Regions from separate parts of the Nonomuraea sp. NPDC050790 genome, predicted to be linked through region 2. Evidence: riboswitches for the same ligand, from Rfam matches in the RefSeq annotation. Region 2 holds a riboswitch; the other holds the start of a gene.
What was found. Region 2 has a riboswitch for glycine ahead of gcvT (glycine cleavage system aminomethyltransferase GcvT). Riboswitches for the same ligand answer to the same signal wherever they lie in the genome.
Positions count from the first base shown of each region.

Region 1: it holds a riboswitch for glycine, as region 2 does, so the genes downstream of both, gcvP (aminomethyl-transferring glycine dehydrogenase) here and gcvT (glycine cleavage system aminomethyltransferase GcvT) in region 2, are expected to answer to the same signal.

Region 1 covers NZ_JBITGF010000001.1:928,465-931,681, reverse strand. Annotated here, with positions in the region: gene gcvP (aminomethyl-transferring glycine dehydrogenase) at 1-1,331, opposite strand, end outside; glycine riboswitch at 1,484-1,581, opposite strand; gene ACIBEJ_RS04275 (MerR family transcriptional regulator) at 1,641-2,258, opposite strand; gene ACIBEJ_RS04270 (bifunctional nuclease family protein) at 2,406-2,876, opposite strand; gene ACIBEJ_RS04265 (MerR family transcriptional regulator) at 2,962-3,217, opposite strand, start outside.
Region 2 covers NZ_JBITGF010000012.1:217,581-220,797, reverse strand. Annotated here, with positions in the region: gene ACIBEJ_RS44985 (cation:proton antiporter) at 141-1,571, shown strand; glycine riboswitch at 1,599-1,697, shown strand; gene gcvT (glycine cleavage system aminomethyltransferase GcvT) at 1,830-2,921, shown strand; gene gcvH (glycine cleavage system protein GcvH) at 2,956-3,217, shown strand, end outside.

The sequences.
Region 1 (3,217 bases), on a different contig from region 2:
CCGGCCAGGTCGCTCAGCTCCACGGAGACGCCGAAGGCGGCGGCGACCCGCTCCAGGTGGGCCAGTTCGGTCTTCTCGTCGCAGGAGACCGAGACGTGGTCGGCGTCGGCCTGCCAGAGGTTGACGCCCCGGGCGGCGGCCTCGGCGACCACCTGCGCGGCCCTGCCGGGCACGCGGGCGGTCACGGTGTCGAAGAACTCGCCGTGGACGACCTCGACCCGGCCCGCGCGCAGCACCTCGGCCAGCGTCACGGCGTGGGCGTGGGCGCGCCGGGCGATGCGCCGCAGCCCCTCGGGCCCGTGGTAGACGGCGTACATGCCGGCGATGACGGCCAGCAGCACCTGCGCGGTGCAGATGTTGGAGGTGGCCTTCTCGCGGCGGATGTGCTGCTCGCGGGTCTGCAGGGCCAGCCGGTAGGCGGCGTCGCCGTCGGCGTCGACCGAGACCCCGACCAGGCGGCCGGGCATCTGCCGCTGCAGCCCCTCCCGCACCGACATGTACGCGGCGTGCGGCCCGCCGAACCCGAACGGCACGCCGAAGCGCTGGGAGGAGCCGATCGCGATGTCGGCCCCGAGCGAGCCCGGCGCGGCGATGAGCGTGAGGGCCAGCAGGTCGGCGGCGGCGACCACGAGGGCGCCGGCGGCGTGCGCGCGCTCGGCCACGGCGCGGAAGTCGCGAACCCGGCCCGAGGCGCCCGGGTACTGCACCAGCACGCCGAAGCACTCGGGCAGTTCGCCGTCGAGCGGGGACTCCACCAGCTCGATGCCGAGCGGCTCGGCGCGGGTGGCCAGCACGGCCTTGGTCTGCGGGAGGGCGTCGGCGTCGACGACGAACACGTTGCTCTTGGACTTGCCGGCCCGGCGGGCCAGGGTCATCGCCTCGGCGGCGGCCGTACCCTCGTCGAGGAGGGAGGCGCCGGCGACGTCGAGGCCCGTGAGGTCGGAGACCACCGTCTGGAAGTTGAGCAGCGCCTCGAGGCGGCCCTGGGAGATCTCGGGCTGGTAGGGCGTGTAGGCGGTGTACCAGCCGGGGTTCTCCAGCAGGTTGCGGCGGATCACCGCGGGCGTGATCGTGTCGTGGTAGCCCAGGCCGATCATCGAGGTGAGCACCCGGTTGCGGCCGGCCAGCTCGCGCAGCTCGGCGATGACCTCGCTCTCGCTCGCCGCGGCGGGCAGCCGGAGCCGGTCCTTGGCCCTGATGGCCTCGGGGACCGCCACCGCGACCAGGTCGGCGACCGACTCGAAGCCGACGGTCTCCAGCATCCGCTGCTGCTCGTCGGCCGAGGGCCCGATGTGGCGGGTGGAGAACGGAGGTGCTGTCAGGTCGGTCATGAGGGTGCCCTCCCGAGGCGATGGAGACCGGCGCCGGGGCGCGGTGGCCGGGTCTCCCCCTCTGTCATGGGACCTGAGAGCTTCACCCCGCGGGCGGGGCTTGCACCGTCGGTGAGGCGCGCCTGGCCGGCGTGCCTGCTTTCCAGAGTTGCCTCACCCGAGCGGTACCGGTTGCCTGAGAGATTCCGGGGAGGGTTGCTCCTTCGGCGCCCCGGCCTGGGTGGGCCGGAGACTCTCCCGCACGGGGTCGTCAGCCTTCGGGACCTAGATTACTACGCCGGACCGCGTCGGTCGCTCCGGCGCACCCGCTCATCCGATCTTGCGTGCGCGCCGCCGCTGGGCCAGCTCGTCGGCGGGGTGGTCGGCCGGGTCGTCACCGGCCGCTGCTCTTTCCCCCGGCAGCTCCGCGAGCGACCCCTCGACCTCACGCCAGACCCTGCCCAGCGCGATCCCGAACACACCCTGCCCGCCCTGCAGCAGGTCGATGACCTCGTCGGCGGAGGTGCACTCGTAGACGCTGACGCCGTCGCTCATGAGCGTGATCTGCGCGAGGTCGGCGACGCCTCGGTCCCGCAGATGCTGTACGGCGGTGCGGATCTGCTGGAGCGAGACACCGGTGTCGAGCAGTCGCTTGACGACCTTGAGCACCAGGATGTCGCGGAAGCTGTACAGGCGCTGCGAACCGGAGCCCTGGGCGGCCCTTATCGTGGGCTCGACCAGGCCGGTTCTGGCCCAGTAGTCAAGCTGCCGATAGGTGATGCCGGCCGCCGAGCAGGCCGTGGGGCCCCGGTAGCCGATGTCACCAGGGAGCGCCGTCGGGGCGTCGTCGAAGAGCAGGCCCTGCTCTCCGGCACGCTGCCGCGCACTCTCGCGCCGCACCGGATCTTCCTGGCCGGCCGTCTTTCCCTCGCCGCTGCTGACCGCCACGCGGACCTCCGGCTTTCTCTCATCCCGCGGCCTGATCTGGGGGTTCGCAACGCGCGACCACGGGTTTCACTTGCACCGTAGGACCGTGACCAAGCGCAGTCAACGATCCGGCTCGGCGCGTCGTGAAGCGTAAATGCACTGAAATACCTACCCCGCCCTGCCGAAGTCCTCGGGCGTGATCGTGTCAAGGAACTCCCTGAACTTCTCCACCTCGTCCTCCTGGTCGTCGGGGATGATCACACCGGCTTCCTGCACGACCTCCTCGCTGGCGAAGATGCGGGCGCCGGTGCGCAGGGCGAGCGCGATGGAGTCGGACGGCCTGGCGCTCACCTCGACGCCGTTGGAGAAGACCAGATCGGCGAAGAAGATGCCGTCACGCAGCGCGACGATGTTGACCGCGCGCAGGCCGACGCCGAGCGCGCTGAGCACGTCGCGGAACAGATCATGGGTCAGGGGCCGCGGCGGCGGCTCCTCGGCCTGGGCGAGCGCGATGGCGGTCGCCTCGGTCATCCCAATCCAGATCGGCAGGAACCGCTCTCCGTGTGCCTCCTTGAGCAAGACGATCGGCTGATTTGTGGGCATTTCAACGCGAACGCCCACTACCTCCATCTGCAACACGGCTGCTCCGTATCCGACACCTGACCGCTCTTATGCAATTCAACGTAACACCCGGCGGACACCTGAGGGCGCGCCGGTGGCCTCTTCATCGGCCCAGGACGCTCCGCACACCCGTGCGCAGCAGGGCCGCGTGCAGGTCGAGCAGAAGTGCCGAAAGCTCCCTGGCCACCTCGTCGGCCTCCCCGATCGCGCCGGGTCTGCGGCGCTTGAGTATCGGGGCGACGGTCTGCTCCACCAGCCCGGCCTCACGCTCGGCCGCGGCCTTCACCGCCCGCAGGTGGCGGGCGTGCAGGCCGTACCCGGCCAGGGCGCCGACGCTGCGGGCCACCTGGAGCGCGTCC
Region 2 (3,217 bases):
CAAGCGACACGCGGGACACCTGAACCTCTCGGCAAACACTGATCACCCCACCCTCCAAGCTCGGACATTTCCGGACACTTCCCCCTTAGGCTCGCCACCGTTGTCCGGAACCCGTCCCCCTCAGGAGGGAGCCCGAGCTTTTGTCCAGCGACCTGGTGATCATCGCCGCGCTCGTCGCCGTCTCCATCGTGCTGGCCCGCTTTCTCAGCACCAGGTGGCGGCTGCCGCCCCTGCCGTTCCTCGTGCTGCTCGGCATGCTCGTGGGCATCCTGCCCTGGGTGCCGGTCGTGTCCATGGACCCCTACGTCGTCCTGACCCTGCTCATCCCGCCCCTGCTCTACCACCACGCCACCTCGCGCAGCGCGCCCCGCGAGTCGCGCGCCGCCTGGCGGCCGATCATGCTGCTGGGCGTCGGCCTCACCCTGGCCACCGCCGGCGCCGTCACCCTCGTCGCGCACCTGCTGCTCCCCGGCCTGCCCTGGGGCGCCGCGCTGACCGTCGGCGCCGCCCTCGCACCCACTCAGGCGCTCGTCCTGGACCGGCTCGGCGCGCCGGAACGCGTGCTCACCGTGCTGCGCGGGGAGAGCCTGATCAACGAGGGCGTCGCGGTCGTCCTGCTGGCCATCGGCCTGGAACAGCTCAAACGCCCCGAAACCGTCTCCGTGGCCGCGCTCCAACTGGCCGGCGCGATCGCCGGCGGCGCGCTGGCCGGCCTCGCGATCGGCTGGGCCGTCGTGCACCTGCGCCGCCGCCTGGCCGACTCGGGCACGCTGATCGTGCTCTCGCTGGCCACGCCGTTCGTCGCCGAGGTCAGCGCGAGCAAGCTCGGACTGTCCGGCCCGCTCGCCGTCACCGCCGCCGGCTTCTACGTCGGCGCGCGCGGCCGCCTCTTCCACACCCCCGCACGGGCCACCGAGCGGATCACCTGGCAGGTCCTGACGTTCCTGCTCGGCGGGACGCTCGCGGTCCTGCTCGGGCTCCAGCTCCGCGACCTGGGCGCCGCGCACTCCGGCCTGCCGATCGCGACGGTCCTGCTCGTGACCGCCGCCCTGCTGGGCGCCACCTTTCTGGTACGGCTGGCGTTCGCGCTGGCCGTGGACCGGCGCAACGTGCGGGCCGTGACATTGGGCGGCACCCGGGGGGCCTCGACGCTGGCCATCGCACTGGCCATCCCGGCGCTGCCCGCCCAGGACGCGTTGATCTTCGCCGCCGCCTCGGTGGTGCTGGTCAGCGGGTTCGCCCTGCTCACGTGCCGCTCCGCCGTACCGGAGAGTGGGGGTTTGGCGGCGCCGGAGGAGGCGCGGGCGCGGCAGGCGGCGGCCGCGGCGGCGATGCGCAGACTCGACCAGATCTCCCACCGGCTCGACACCGGCACGCTGTGGGCGCAGCGGCAGTTGCTCGCGGTCGAGGCGCACACCCGCGCGCCCCATGACCTGCGCGACGAGCTCGCCAGGGCGCAACGCGAGACGCTCGGCCAGATGTACACAGAGGGCCGCATCGGCGCCACGACCCTTCACAAGCTCACAGAAGAGATCGATCTGCGCGATCCACACGCGACAACACCCCCGTGACGGCACTAGGCTGGACCAAGACACCGGTGAACCCGTGCGGGAGAGCGTTCTGACAATCCGGTCAGAGCCCCTGAAGGAGCAAGCCCTCCCCGCGAACCTCTCAAGGCAAAGGACCGCTCGGGCGAGGTGCCTCTGGAAAGCAGGCCTCCGGGCCTCGCCGAAGGTGAAAGTCCGGCAAAACCCGGGCGAAGCTCTCAGGCATCGATGACAGAGGGGGAGGATGCTGGCATCCGACCCTGCCCTGAGGTGCGAAGACCAATGTCCCGACCGACACCGTTGCGAGACGTTCACGAGAGTCTCGGCGCGACGCTGACCGACTTCGCCGGCTGGCTGATGCCGCTGCGCTACGGCAGCGAGTCCGCCGAGCACAACGCCGTGCGCACCGCCGCCGGACTGTTCGACCTCTCGCACATGGGCGAGATCTTCCTGACCGGCCCGCAGGCCGGCGAGGCCCTCGACTACGCGCTCGTCGGCCACCTCTCGGCGCTCGTCCCCGGCCGGGCCCGCTACACGATGATCGTCGGTGAGGACGGCGGCGTCCTCGACGACCTGATCGTCTACCGGCTCGCCGAGGACCGCTTCATGGTCGTGGCCAACGCCTCCAACTACCTCCTCGTGGCCCGCGAGCTGACCGCGCGCGCCGCCGGGTTCGACGCCGCCGTGGACGACCAGTCCGAGCAGTGGGCGCTCGTCGCCGTGCAGGGTCCGCGCGCCCAGGAGATCCTCTCCACGCTCACCGACGCCGACCTTGAGGGGCTCAAGTACTACGCGGGGCTGCCCGGCGTGGTCGCCGGCGCCCAGGCCCTCATCGCCCGCACCGGCTACACCGGCGAGGACGGCTTCGAGCTGTTCGTCGCCAACGAGGACGCGGTGCCGCTGTGGCACGCGCTGGTCAAGGCGGGCGAGCCGTACGGGCTGATGCCGGCCGGACTGTCCTCGCGCGACACGCTGCGTCTCGAGGCCGGCATGCCGCTCTACGGCAACGAGCTGTCCACCGCGCTCACCCCGTTCGACGCGGGCCTGGGCAGAGTGGTGAAATTCGACAAGCCCGGTGACTTCGTCGGCAGGGCGGCGCTGGAGGCGGTCAAGGACGACCCGCCGCGGCGGCGCCTGGTCGGACTGGTCGCGCACGGGCGCCGGGTCCCCCGCCACGGGTACCCGGTGACCAAGGACGGCGCCGTGGTCGGCGAGGTCACCAGCGGGGCCCCTTCCCAGACCCTGGGTAAGCCCATCGCGATGGCCTACGTGGACACTGGTGTCAGCGAAGGCGTGGCCGTGGACATCCGGGGCAGCCAAGAAGGCATGGACCTCGTCCCATTGCCCTTCTACAAGCGCAGCGCCCGTTCGTGACGGGCGAGAATCAGTAACCAGCAGGAGGACGTAAGTGAGCAGCATCCCTGACGAGCTGAGCTACACCAAGGAGCACGAATGGGTGGCCGGTCTCGACGACGGCCTCACCGTGACCGTCGGCATCACGGCCTTCGCGGCCGAGGCCCTGGGTGACGTCGTCTTCGTGCAGCTTCCCGAGGCGGGCTCGAACGTCGAGGCCGGCGACTCCATCGGCGAGGTCGAGTCGACCAAGTCGGTGAGCGAGATCTACGCGCCGGTCGGCGGCGAGGTCACCGAGGTGAACCAGGCCGTCGTGG